DNA from 2 places in the Enterobacter cloacae complex sp. genome. Region 2 is predicted to be linked to the other one. Evidence: predicted binding sites of a transcription regulator. Region 2 holds the regulator's gene; the other holds the start of a gene.

Region 1 (7,220 bases), 1.8 Mb from region 2:
GCAGCGAAGGTCACGCCACCTGAACGCCAGATCGGGCTCTTGATAGAACCTGAACGCGCACGGCCGGTACCTTTCTGGCGCCATGGCTTTTTGCCAGAACCAGTTACTTCAGCACGAGTCTTCTGAGCACGAGTACCCTGACGAGCACCAGCTGCATAAGCAACAACAACCTGGTGAACCAGCGCTTCGTTGAAATCACGACCGAAGGTAGTTTCGGAAACAGTCAGCGCGCTCTGCGCGTCTTTCAATACTAATTCCATTGCTATCCCCTTACGCCTTCACAGCTGGTTTAACGATCAGGTCGCTACCGGTTGCACCCGGGACCGCACCTTTAACCAGCAGCAGGTTGCGCTCAGCGTCAACACGTACTACGTCCAGGCTCTGAACGGTTACACGTTCGTTACCCAGCTGACCTGCCATTTTCTTGCCTTTGAACACTTTGCCCGGAGTCTGGTTCTGACCGATAGAACCCGGAACGCGGTGAGACAAGGAGTTACCGTGGGTAGCGTCCTGGGTACGGAAGTTCCAGCGCTTAACGGTACCAGCAAAACCTTTACCTTTAGAGGTACCGGTTACGTCAACTTTTTTAACGTCAGCAAACAGCTCAACGCTAATGTCCTGACCTACGGTGAACTCTTCGCCTTCAGCAAGACGGAATTCCCACAGACCACGGCCAGCTTCAACGCCAGCTTTAGCGAAGTGACCCGCTTCTGGTTTGGTTACACGGTTAGCTTTTTTAGCACCAGTGGTAACCTGAATAGCGCGGTAGCCATCGTTAGCCAGATCTTTAACCTGAGTAACGCGGTTTGCTTCAACTTCGATTACGGTTACTGGGATAGAAACGCCATCTTCAGTGAAGATGCGGGTCATACCCACTTTTTTACCGACTAAACCAATCATTGTTTCAACCTCTCAATCGCTCGATGACCTGATTAACCCAGGCTGATCTGCACGTCTACACCGGCAGCCAGATCCAGACGCATCAGAGCATCAACGGTTTTCTCAGTTGGCTCAACGATGTCAACCAGACGCTTGTGAGTGCGGATTTCGTACTGATCACGCGCATCTTTGTTAACGTGCGGAGAGATCAGAACGGTAAAGCGCTCTTTGCGGGTCGGCAGCGGGATCGGACCACGGACTTGCGCACCAGTGCGCTTAGCAGTCTCGACGATTTCCGCGGTTGATTGATCGATCAGACGATGATCAAACGCTTTAAGGCGGATACGGATTCTTTGGTTCTGCATGAGACCAGAGCTCCAATTATTTTATAAACGAAAATGATTACTCCTCAAACCCATTACGATTGATGGGAGAGTGTAACCGTTCTTACGTAGCTCCCCAATTGGGAGCATTGTTGAGTAACAAAGTGAGCTACTCTGGTTCAGATTGAACCCGCCGTCAATTACGACAAGCCCGCGCATTATACGTAAATCTGGGCAAGACGCAAGTGCCGTTTAGAAATTAAGCGCTAAAGGCATAGTGTGCGTGTGGCCACGCAACTTTTTCTGCAATAGCTCTTGTCTCATCGCTTTTCCTGAAGCGGCTACGCAACTGCGGATTTTGCACATTGCCGGGCACAGGGATTAGAAAGAATATGCGCTCAAATCCTTTTGAGGCCTGTGCCATGTTAATGACCCTCCCCTTTCTCCTAATCTATTTTTCGCTGTCGGCCTTGCTGGTACGCGCAGATATTCGCGATGGGCTCCTTCCCGACCGCTTGCTCTGCCCGCTGCTCTGGACGGGCCTGCTTTACCAGCTTTGTCTCCATCCTGATTTTTTACCGAGCGCGGTGGTGGGTGCGATGACAGGCTATGTTGGATTCGCCGCCATCTATTGGGGCTATCGGCTTGTCTGCCAACGTGAAGGGATGGGGTATGGCGATGTAAAATATCTGGCGGCGCTGGGGGCATGGCACGGCTGGTGTGCGCTCCCAATACTGGCGTTAGTGGCCGCATTGATGGCGCTGCTATACCTGACGGGTTTCTCGTTAATCAACCCAGATAAAGGGGCATTAAAAAACCCACTGCCTTTTGGGCCATTTCTGGCAGCAGCGGGTTTATGCGTTGGCTGGGAAAGCCTGATTAACTTTCCACTTTAATCTGAGACTGGAGATAGTTCTGTAGGCCAATTTTGCTGATGAGATCCAGTTCGGTTTCCAGCCAGTCGATATGCCCTTCTTCATCGGCCAGGATCTGGATCATCATATCGCGGCTGACGTAGTCATGTACGCTATCTGCATAGGCAATGGCTTCACGCAGGTCTTTTGCGCCCTCCAGCTCCAGCCGGAGATCGGAACGCAGCATCTCTTCGACATCCTCACCGATGCCCAGTTTTCCCAGATCCTGTAGGTTAGGGATGCCTTCAAGGAATAAAATACGCTCAATGTATTTATCGGCGTGTTTCATTTCATCAATGGACTCATGGTATTCCACATCGTTGAGGCGAGTCAGTCCCCAGTTCTTGAACATTCTTGCATGGAGAAAATACTGATTGATTGCGACCAGCTCATTTCCCAATAATTTATTGAGATAACTTATGATTTTAACATCACCTTTCATTATATAGTCCCTCCGCTTCCACTCATTGAAGCGTAGAACGGGCTACGGGGATGTCAAAAAAAAGATAGAGGCTTACGCGATCTCTTTGAATTCCGGGATCTGCATCAGTTCGTCCTGCATGATCTCACGCGCTGCGCGAACGCATTTACCGCATTGATTTCCCACCGGAACAAACTTGCGAAGCTGCTGGAATGATTGTGGCTGAAACTGGCGAACGGCCTGACGAATTTTTTTGTCGCTTACACCATTACATAAACAAACGTACATAAAGACTCCCGTTCAAAATATGCGCAAAGTGTAAGTGAGAATGGTTATGATTACAATAGCACATACGCCAGGATACGGGCCGGGAGCGGTTAAAAAATGCGAAAGTTTGTGACAGGGAAAGGGTCAGAAAATAAAAAAGGACGCCGAAGCGTCCTTTTTATTTCAGGGATAATTAATTAGCCCAGAACTTTAGCAACAACGCCCGCGCCAACGGTACGGCCGCCTTCACGGATTGCGAAACGCAGACCGTCGTCCATCGCGATTGGGTGGATCAGAGTCACAACCATCTTGATGTTGTCGCCTGGCATTACCATCTCTACGCCTTCTGGCAGTTCGATGGTACCGGTCACGTCAGTTGTACGGAAGTAGAACTGTGGACGGTAGCCTTTGAAGAACGGAGTATGACGGCCGCCTTCGTCTTTGGACAGAATGTACACTTCAGATTCGAACTTGGTGTGTGGCTTGATTGAGCCTGGCTTCGCCAGAACCTGACCACGTTCGATTTCTTCACGTTTGATACCACGCAGCAGAACACCAACGTTCTCACCAGCACGGCCTTCGTCCAGCAGTTTGCGGAACATTTCAACGCCAGTACAGGTAGACTTCGCAGTCTCTTTGATACCAACGATTTCAACTTCTTCACCCACTTTGATGATACCGCGCTCTACACGACCGGTAACAACGGTACCACGACCGGAGATGGAGAATACGTCTTCGATTGGCAGCAGGAATGGCTTGTCAATCGCACGCTCTGGTTCTGGGATGTAAGAATCCAGGTAGCCAGCCAGTTCGATGATTTTCTCTTCCCACTCTGCTTCGCCTTCCAGCGCTTTCAGCGCGGAACCACGAACGATTGGAGTGTCGTCGCCTGGGAAATCGTACTGAGACAGCAGTTCACGAACTTCCATCTCTACCAGTTCCAGCAGCTCTTCGTCATCAACCATGTCGCACTTGTTCAGGAACACGATGATGTAAGGAACGCCTACCTGACGACCCAGCAGGATGTGCTCGCGAGTCTGAGGCATAGGGCCGTCAGTTGCAGCAACAACCAGGATCGCGCCGTCCATCTGCGCAGCACCGGTGATCATGTTTTTAACATAGTCGGCGTGGCCTGGGCAGTCTACGTGTGCGTAGTGGCGAGTCGGGGTGTCATACTCAACGTGAGAGGTGTTGATGGTGATACCACGAGCTTTTTCTTCTGGTGCGTTATCGATCTGGTCGAAAGCACGAGCAGCACCGCCGTAGGTTTTAGCCAGTACGGTAGTGATTGCAGCAGTCAGGGTAGTTTTACCATGGTCAACGTGGCCGATAGTACCAACGTTGACGTGCGGTTTTGTACGTTCAAATTTTTCTTTAGACACGGCTATATTCCTTACTATAGTGCTCTCCCCTTCGGAGAGAGCACGGGACTTAGGTTTTAATCCTGTGGATTACTTACCACGGGCTTCGATAACGGCCTGAGCAACGTTGTTCGGCGCATCATCATACTTCAGGAATTCCATAGTATATGATGCACGACCTTTGGTCAGAGAACGCAGCTGAGTTGCATATCCGAACATTTCAGACAGCGGAACTTCAGCGTGGATCTTAACGCCAGTTACTTCGGATTCCTGACCACGCAGCATACCGCGACGACGGCTCAAGTCACCGATAACGTCACCGGTGTTCTCTTCCGGAGTTTCTACTTCAACCTTCATGATTGGCTCAAGCAGAACTGGTTTTGCTTTCTTAAAGCCTTCTTTAAAGGCAATAGACGCAGCCAGTTTAAACGCCAGTTCAGAGGAGTCAACGTCGTGGTAAGAACCGAAGTGCAGACGAACACCCATGTCTACAACCGGGTAACCAGCCAGAGGACCAGCTTTCAGCTGCTCCTGGATGCCTTTATCAACGGCAGGGATGTATTCGCCAGGAATTACACCACCTTTGATGTCGTTGATGAACTCGTAACCTTTAGGGTTAGAGCCCGGCTCCAGTGGGTACATGTCGATCACAACGTGACCGTACTGACCGCGACCACCAGACTGCTTAGCGTGTTTACCTTCAACATCGGTAACTTTCGCGCGAATCGCTTCGCGGTAAGCAACCTGAGGTTTACCCACGTTCGCTTCAACGTTGAATTCACGTTTCATACGGTCAACGATGATGTCCAGGTGCAGTTCACCCATACCAGCGATGATGGTCTGGTTAGATTCTTCATCAGTCCATACGCGGAATGATGGGTCTTCTTTCGCCAGACGGCCCAGAGCCAGACCCATTTTTTCCTGGTCAGCTTTGGTTTTTGGTTCAACCGCGATGGAGATTACCGGCTCTGGGAATTCCATACGCTCCAGAATGATCGGGTGATCCGGGTCACACAGGGTGTCACCAGTAGTCACGTCTTTCAGACCGATAGCAGCAGCGATGTCGCCCGCACGAACTTCTTTGATCTCTTCACGTTTGTTAGCGTGCATCTGTACGATACGGCCAAAACGTTCACGCGCCGCTTTCACGGAGTTCAGGATGGTGTCACCGGAGTTAACCACACCAGAGTAAACGCGGAAGAAGGTCAGGTTACCCACGAATGGGTCGGTAGCAATTTTGAACGCCAGTGCAGAGAACGGCTCGTCATCACTTGCGTGACGCTCAGCCGGAGTATCTTTACCGTCGTCCAGGATGCCGTTGATCGCAGGAACGTCAACCGGGGATGGCAGGTAGTCAACTACCGCATCCAGCATTGCCTGAACACCTTTGTTCTTGAATGCAGAACCACAGGTTACCAGGATGATTTCGTTGTTCAGAACGCGCTGACGCAGAGCAGATTTGATTTCTTGCTCAGTCAGTTCTTCACCACCCAGGTATTTCTCCATCAGCTCTTCAGAAGCTTCTGCTGCGGATTCGATCAGGTTCTGGTGCCATTCGTCAGCCAGGTCCTGCATCTCTGCCGGGATATCTTCGTATTCGAAGGTAACGCCCGCATCTGCTTCGTTCCAGTTGATCGCTTTCATTTTCACCAGGTCGATAACGCCGGTGAAACCTTCTTCAGCACCAATTGCCAGCTGAAGCGGAACAGGGTTCGCGCCCAGACGGGTTTTGATCTGGCCAACAACTTTCAGGAAGTTAGCACCCATACGGTCCATTTTGTTAACGAACGCGATGCGTGGAACTTTATATTTGTTCGCCTGACGCCATACGGTTTCAGACTGTGGCTGAACACCACCAACTGCGCAATAAACCATTACCGCGCCGTCAAGAACACGCATGGAACGTTCTACTTCGATGGTGAAGTCAACGTGCCCTGGGGTGTCGATGATGTTTACGCGATGCGGTTCGTACTGCTTAGCCATACCTGACCAGAAAGCAGTAGTCGCTGCGGAGGTGATAGTAATACCACGCTCCTGCTCCTGTTCCATCCAGTCCATGGTGGCAGCGCCGTCATGAACTTCACCGATTTTATGGTTTACACCGGTGTAGAACAGAATACGTTCGGTAGTAGTGGTTTTACCGGCGTCGATGTGCGCACTGATACCGATGTTACGGTAGCGTGCGATGGGTGTTGTACGAGCCATTTGATTCCTCGTTTATATCTTTAGGCGTTCAGTTAAGTTACCCAGAGCGGGCGGCTTCTCTGAAGCGCCCGCCTGGTGACTACGACTCCGAAGGGATTACCAACGGTAGTGTGCGAACGCCTTGTTGGCTTCTGCCATACGGTGAACGTCTTCACGTTTCTTAACTGCGGTACCTTTGTTTTCCGCAGCATCAGAAAGTTCGTTCGCCAGACGCAGAGCCATGGATTTATCACCGCGTTTACGAGCAGCTTCAACGATCCAACGCATTGCCAGAGCATTACGACGAACCGGACGAACTTCAACTGGAACCTGATAAGTAGAACCACCAACGCGGCGAGACTTAACTTCTACAGTCGGGCGCACGTTGTCGAGAGCGACTTCGAAAGCTTCCAGTTCATTTTTACCAGAACGCTGAGCCAGGGTCTCCAGCGCGCTGTATACGATTGCTTCTGCGGTAGATTTCTTACCATCTACCATCAGGATATTTACAAATTTTGCCAGCAGTTCTGATCCGAATTTCGGATCTGGAAGAATTTTACGCTGACCAATGACGCGACGACGTGGCATGGGATTACTCCGTTGTTAATTCAGGATTGTCCAAAACTCTACGAGTTTAGTTTGACATTAAGATAAATCAGTTTGGCCTTACTTAACGGAGAACCATTAAGCCTTAGGACGCTTCACGCCGTACTTGGAGCGAGCCTGCTTACGGTCTTTAACACCTGAGCAGTCCAGCGCACCACGAACGGTGTGGTAACGAACACCCGGAAGGTCTTTAACACGACCGCCACGGATCAGGATCACGGAGTGCTCCTGAAGGTTGTGACCTTCACCACCGATGTAGGAAGTC
Region 2 (7,220 bases):
ACAACACCATTGAGATGGCCTCACTGGAATCCTGCATCCGTGAAGATCTGAACGAAAACGCGCCGCGCGCGATGGCGGTGATCGACCCGGTTAAGCTGGTTATCGAAAACTATCCGCAGGGCGAAAGCGAGCTGGTCTCTATGCCTAACCATCCGAACAAACCGGAAATGGGCACCCGCGACGTGCCGTTCAGCGGTGAAATCTGGATCGATCGTGCTGACTTCCGTGAAGAAGCGAACAAGCAGTACAAGCGTCTGGTGATGGGTAAAGAAGTGCGTCTGCGTAACGCCTATGTCATCAAAGCCGAGCGCGTAGAAAAAGATGCGGAAGGTAACATCACGACCATCTTCTGTACGTACGACGCAGAGACGCTGAGCAAAGATCCGGCGGATGGCCGTAAAGTGAAAGGCGTAATCCACTGGGTGAGCGCCCAGCACGCGCTGCCTGTTGAGATCCGCCTGTACGATCGCCTGTTCAGCGTGCCGAATCCAGGTGCGGCGGAAGACTTCCTCGCAACCATCAACCCGGAATCGCTGGTCATTAAGCAAGGCTATGCTGAGCCGTCCCTGAAGGCCGCTGAGGCCGGCAAGGCGTTCCAGTTTGAGCGTGAAGGTTACTTCTGCCTGGACAGCCGCTACAGCACGGCAGAAAAACCGGTATTTAACCGTACCGTGGGTCTGCGTGATACCTGGACTAAGATCGGCGAATAATAACGCTGCTCTGGTCAATGAGAAACAAACGCCGCGTAATGCGGCGTTTTTTTATTTAACGATCATATCGTTAAGCGCAGGCGAAATTATTATAAGCCATCAGAACGGGTCAATGAGGTGCTACTTATTTTTCTAAAAAAAGTTTGTTTATTTACGAAAAACGGAAAGGGATAAAAATAGATAAATATTAATGGCGTTACTTACTGAAAATCCACCGGTTCCCCGCCAGCACTCGGCTCCTGCTAATTGTTACAAATCACTACGAAATATGTGCTCTTCGTCATAATCCTGACTTTTGCCTGATTAAAAGCATTGATAATTCGCGCCGCGAAAAATAACCTAAAGACGGTAGTTAATTCGAGGGTATTTCTGACTACCCCTGACCTTTTGGTCTTTTCTGTTTTTCGCCGTTTAAGGCGTTTTAATTCGTCAAAGAGGAATAATCTATGCGTACGTTCAGTGGCAAACGTAGTGCGCTGGCGCTGGCTATCGCCGGTGTGACAGCAATGTCGGGCCTGGTGATTGCGCCAGAGGCAAAAGCAGCAGGCTTCATTGAAGATTCCACCCTCACGGGCGGTATTTATTACTGGCAGCGTGAGCGTGACCGTAAAGACGTCACTGAAAATAAATACAAAACCAACCTTTCTCACTCGACCTGGAACGCCAACCTGGATTTCCAGTCGGGATATGCCGCCGATATGTTCGGGATTGATATTGCTGCTTTCACCGCAATTGAAATGGCCGAAAATGGCGACAGCGGCCACCCGAACGAAATTGCGTTCTCCTCCAGCAATAAAGCCTACGACGAAGACTGGTCCGGCGATAAAAGCGGTATCAGCCTCTATAAAGCGGCGGCAAAATTCAAATATGGTCCGGTCTGGGCGCGCGGGGGGTATATCCAGCCAACAGGACAAACGCTGTTAGCGCCGCACTGGAGCTTTATGCCAGGTACCTATCAGGGGGCGGAAGCCGGCGCTAATTTTGACTACGGCGATGCGGGGGCGTTGAGCTTCTCCTATATGTGGACCAACGAGTACAAAGCGCCGTGGCACATTGAGATGGACAAGTTCTACCAGAACGATAAAAAAACCAAAGTCGAGTATCTCCACTCTCTTGGCGCGAAGTATGACTTTAAAAACGATCTGGTGCTGGAAGCGGCGTTCGGTCAGGCTGAAGGCTATATCGATCAGTACTTTGCTAAGGCCAGCTATAAATTTGATATCGCAGGTAGCCCGCTGAGTACCAGCTATCAGTTCTACGGCACGCGCGATAAGGTCAGCGATGGCAGCGTAAATGATATCTATGACGGTACCGCATGGTTGCAGGCGCTGACCTTCGGCTACAAGGTCGGCCAGGTTGATTTACGCCTGGAAGGGACGTGGGTTAAGGCCGAAGGGCAGCAGGGTTACTTCCTGCAACGTATGACGCCTACCTACGCCTCCTCTAACGGTCGTCTGGATATCTGGTGGGATAACCGCTCTGACTTTAACGCCGACGGCGAAAAGGCGGTCTTCTTCGGCGCAATGTATGACCTGAAAAACTGGAACCTGCCCGGATGGGCAGTGGGAGCATCCTACGCGTACGCCTGGGATGCGAAGCCCGGGGATATGGCAACGCCAGACGCGTACTACGATCCAAACTACCGTCTGAAAGAGTCTTCATACAGCCTGGATGCGATTTACACCCTTCAGGAGGGCCGTGCGAAAGGCACGATGTTCAAACTGCACTTCACCCAGTATGACAACCACTCCGATATCCCGAGCTACGCGGGCGGCTACGGCAACATCTTCCAGGATGAACGTGACGTGAAATTCATGGTCATTGCGCCATTTACCATCTTCTGATGAATGCTGCGGCGGGCGGTGTCCCGCCGTTATGGAGACTGAACATGATGAATAAAAGGGTAATCGTTGCGTTGCTGGCCTTCGGGCTGGTGGCATGCGTGCAGGATCAGGCGCCGAAAGAGGACTCCCGTCTGAAAGAGGCCTACAGCGCGTGCATCAATACCGCACAGGGTTCTCCTGAGAAGATTGAGGCCTGTCAAAGCGTGCTGAACGTGCTGAAAAAAGACAAAGCCCATGAGCAATTCGCCACGCAGGAAAACGTTCGCGTGATGGATTACCAGGCCTGCATTCAGGCGCGTAAAACCGGTAACGATCAGGAAGTGGCGAAGCGTTGCGATAAGATCTGGAACGAGATACGCAATAACAATAAATAAGTTGCTTTACGCCCGGTGGCGCAGTGTCACCGGGCTTTTTTCAGGCAAAAAAAAAGCCAACCTCACGGCTGGCTCAGAGTATGAACACTCACTTATTTTGCGTCGTGCGCATGTTCATTTTCGCGGCAATCCCCTTCAGCGCAGTGACCATACAGGTACAGGCTGTGGTTAGTCAGGCGGATGCCATGACGGGCGGCGATTTCACGCTGGCGTGATTCAATGGAATCATCGCTAAATTCAATGACCTTGCCACAGTCGAGGCAGATCAGGTGATCGTGGTGGTGCTGCTGAGTCAGTTCGAACACGGACTTGCCGCCTTCGAAATTATGACGAGTAACAATGCCCGCGTCGTCAAACTGGTTCAGCACACGATAGACGGTTGCCAGCCCAATCTCTTCACCCATATCGATAAGACGCTTGTAAAGGTCTTCCGCACTGACATGGTGATTGTCTGGCCCCTGAAGCACTTCAAGGATTTTTAACCGAGGAAGCGTTACTTTCAGGCCAGCTTTCTTTAATGCGGTATTGTTGTCAGTCATGCGGAATCTGTCCTGTTGCTAAACGATTCACTTCAAAAGAAGAAGTGACAGAAAATGCACTTGGGATAATGCGTCTCATTATAGAACTGCCATGCCTAAATGAAAACTGCAAGTCTCAAGCAAAGTATGCTTATAAAAACGTGGTATCACCAATAAACTTGTTCGATGGCACCCACTTTTTACCAGGGGGATATTGTACAGGTCTGAGCGAAAAAGTTAAAAGTTTGTAGCAATTAATTTAATCGGTTTTACCTGGAAAACGGGCGCAACCGGAGCTGCGCCGCAGGGATATCAGGCGTTAAGGATATCGTCCAAGTTCAACTCTTCGCGAACCTGCTTAACCCATTTCTCTACGCGCTCAGCGGTCAGCTCTGGCTGGCGGTCTTCGTCAATGGCCAGGCCAACGAAGTGCTCGTCATCTGCCAGACCTTTAGAAGCCTCGAAGTGATAGCCCGCCGTTGGCCAGTGACCGACGATCGCCGCGCCGCGTGGCTCAATGATGTCGCGAATGGTGCCCAGCGCATCACAGAAATACTCCGCATAATCTTCCTGATCGCCGCAGCCGAACAGGGCAACCAGCTTGCCGTTGAAGTCAACTTCTTCCAGCGTCGGGAAGAAATCGTCCCAGTCACACTGGGCTTCACCGTAGTACCAGGTCGGGATGCCCAGCAGCAGGATGTCATAGCCCTCGAGATCTTCTTTGCTGCTCTTGGCGATGTCATGCACATCAGCAACGTCTTTACCGAGCTGTTTTTGAATGTTTTTTGCGATATTTTCAGTATTGCCGGTATCACTGCCAAAGAAAATGCCGATGATTGCCATGAGTAAAATAACCTCTTGAAACTTAATGGTATGGTGGCGCAAATTGTCCACGGATAAGGGCAATAATAGCAGAACAGACAACCCTGCGGAAACAGCTATCACGCAGGACTGCACTCTGTGCTACATGAAAAAGGTAATATTGAGGATTTTCTGACTCACGCCTTGCCGCGTAACGTCTCAAGCTGGGCGATCAGCATCTCTTCGATCAGTTCGCTGCGGCTTATGTTGCGCGCGTCAGCTAACGCGTTAAGCGCATCGACGGCATCGGCATTCAGCTTCAGTTCGACACGCTTAAGCCCACGATTTTTATCGCGTTTAAGCTGGTTGCGTTTATTGATACGCAGCTGTTCATCGCGCGAAAGCGGATTCGTTTTCGGTCGTCCCGGTCGACGCTCATTCGCGAACAGATCTAGTGTCGTACGGTCCGTTTGTTCTTTGGCCATGATTCTGAGACTTCGGGGGATACACGCCGCCCTGCTAATGCCCGGGCGATAAGCGCGCCATCATACATCACCCAAATCCACACGCCAACGACTGGAAGCCCGTCGTCTTCCGGTCGCTGGCTTTTTAATCAATTCGCGGTATCAGTGAGATAGCGGCGAATGGCGCGCAGGACGGCGTCAGGTTTTTCTGCATGTACCCAGTGCCCGGCACCGGCAATGACGTGAGCGCGTGCCTGCGGGAATTGCGCCAGCAGCGCGTCACGGTACGCATCAGTAACGTAAGGAGAGTTGCCGCCACGAATGAAGAGGGTAGGGTGCGGCCAGGCGGGGACGGTTTCCCAGCCCACAATATGCGAATACTGATCCCACAGGACCGGAACGTTAAAGCGCCATTGTCCGTCGACAAATGATTTCAGCAGAAACTGCACCACGCCTTCTTCATCGAGATGCTCGCGCATAACGGCAGCCGCCTGCTGGCGTGTGGAGACGCCTGACGCCGTCACGGCGTTGATGGCAGCGAAAATCTCATCGTGACGGCGAACGTCGTAATTGACGGGCGCAACGTCAATGACCACCAGCCCGGAAATCCGCTCGGGGGCCAGCGCGGTGAGCGCCATCACCGCTTTACCGCCCATTGAATGCCCGATGAGCGTCGCTTTCTGAATATTATTCGCATCGAGTGTATCAAGCAGATCCTGCGCCATGGCCGCGTAGGTCATCGTTTCCGAGCGCCCGGAAAGACCGTGATTTCGCATGTCAACCTGAAGGATCTCATGATCGGTCACTAAATCGCGCGCCAGCACGCCCAGGTTATCCAGGCTACCAAACAGGCCGTGAACCAGTACGATGGGAGAATTATTGTTCGGCGATTGTGCAGTTTGCGCTCGGGTATTCAATTTCATGGCAAAGTTCTTTTTTTAGGTTTGTCAGGTTAGGGTATCATGTTGACCATTCTGCCGCCCGGGGGCAAGGATCCAGTTTAATCTGACTTTTGCCGCCAACCTGGTTTGACGCTATCCGCTGTTGGGATTTGAACCTATAATCTCAACGACTTGTATTCAGATAAGATATCGCACTGGATTAAGATGAAAACAATCGAAGTTGATGACGAACTCTATCAGTATATTGCCAGCCAGACGCGGCATATTGGGGAGAGCGCGTCCGACATTTTACGGCGCATGCTTAAAATTTCCGCCGCCTCACAGCCCACTCCCGTCACTAAAGATGTCGTGTCTCAGCCGAGCGTTGTTGCACAGGTAAAACCTGCCGTCATGCCGGCAAAAGACAAAGTGCGCGCGATGCGTGAACTGCTGCTGTCCGACGAATATGCCGAGCAGAAAAAGGCGGTTAACCGCTTTATGCTGGTGCTGTCTACACTTTACTCACTGGATCACAATGCCTTTGCTGAAGCGACAGAGTCGCTGCACGGCCGCACCCGCGTTTACTTCGCAGGTGACGAGCAGACGCTGCTGCAAAATGGCAATCAAACCAAGCCCAAACATGTTCCCGGTACGCCATACTGGGTGATCACGAATACCAATACGGGCCGCAAGTGCAGCATGATCGAACATATCATGCAATCCATGCAGTTCCCGGCGGAATTGATCGAAAAGGTTTGCGGTACAATTTAACCCTTGCATCAGAAGGACCAGGCAATGGCAAATCACAGCCGTGCAGGACAACCTGCACAACAACGCGATTTGATTAACGTCGCTCAACTGACCGCGCAGTACTACGTGCTGAAGCCGGTCGTGGGCAACGCAGAACACGCAGTGAAGTTTGGTACATCTGGCCACCGCGGCAGCGCGGCGCGCCACAGCTTTAACGAACCGCACATTCTGGCCATTGCTCAGGCCATCGCGGAAGAGCGAGCGAAAAATGGCGTCACCGGTCCGTGCTATGTTGGGAAAGATACTCACGCCCTGTCTGAACCTGCTTTTATCTCCGTGCTGGAAGTGCTGGCGGCAAACGGCGTAGACGTGATTGTTCAGGAGAACAACGGTTTCACGCCAACGCCTGCGGTGTCTAACGCTATTCTGGTACACAACAAAAAAGGGGGCGCGCAGGCTGACGGCATTGTGATCACCCCGTCCCACAACCCACCGGAAGATGGTGGCATCAAGTACAACCCACCTAACGGTGGCCCGGCAGATACCAACGTCACGAAAGTGGTGGAAGATCGCGCCAACGCATTGCTGGCAAATGGCCTGAACGGCGTGAAGCGTATCTCGCTGGATGAAGCCATGGCCTCCGGTCATGTGAAAGAGCAGGATCTGGTGCAGCCGTTTGTGGAAGGGCTGGCGGATATCGTCGATATGGCCGCGATCCAGAAAGCTGGCCTGAAGCTGGGCGTGGATCCGCTGGGCGGTTCCGGTATCGAATACTGGAAACGCATTGCCGAGCATTACAAGCTGGATCTGACCATCGTGAACGATCACGTCGATCAGACGTTCCGCTTTATGCACCTGGATAAAGACGGCGCGATCCG

Evidence for each region. The regulator Fur, encoded in region 2, represses iron uptake genes when iron is present. The targets are predictions, from matches to a motif close to ATAATAATGAGAACNACTATCAA.
Region 1: bfd (bacterioferritin-associated ferredoxin) is a predicted target of Fur. The motif match lies at 2,860-2,882, and genes of this name have one in related genera.

What each region holds. Positions count from the first base shown of each region.
Region 1 covers NZ_LT991957.1:1,649,145-1,656,364, forward strand. Annotated here, with positions in the region: gene rplD (50S ribosomal protein L4) at 1-260, opposite strand, end outside; gene rplC (50S ribosomal protein L3) at 271-900, opposite strand; gene rpsJ (30S ribosomal protein S10) at 933-1,244, opposite strand; gene DBR02_RS08395 (prepilin peptidase) at 1,625-2,098, shown strand; gene bfr (bacterioferritin) at 2,082-2,558, opposite strand; gene bfd (bacterioferritin-associated ferredoxin) at 2,631-2,825, opposite strand; gene tuf (elongation factor Tu) at 3,002-4,186, opposite strand; gene fusA (elongation factor G) at 4,256-6,370, opposite strand; gene rpsG (30S ribosomal protein S7) at 6,467-6,937, opposite strand; gene rpsL (30S ribosomal protein S12) at 7,034-7,220, opposite strand, start outside.
Region 2 covers NZ_LT991957.1:3,447,711-3,454,930, forward strand. Annotated here, with positions in the region: gene glnS (glutamine--tRNA ligase) at 1-710, shown strand, start outside; gene chiP (chitoporin ChiP) at 1,157-2,554, shown strand; gene chiQ (ChiQ/YbfN family lipoprotein) at 2,602-2,928, shown strand; gene fur (ferric iron uptake transcriptional regulator) at 3,021-3,467, opposite strand; gene fldA (flavodoxin FldA) at 3,759-4,289, opposite strand; gene ybfE (LexA regulated protein) at 4,445-4,732, opposite strand; gene ybfF (esterase) at 4,861-5,634, opposite strand; gene seqA (replication initiation negative regulator SeqA) at 5,818-6,363, shown strand; gene pgm (phosphoglucomutase (alpha-D-glucose-1,6-bisphosphate-dependent)) at 6,388-7,220, shown strand, end outside.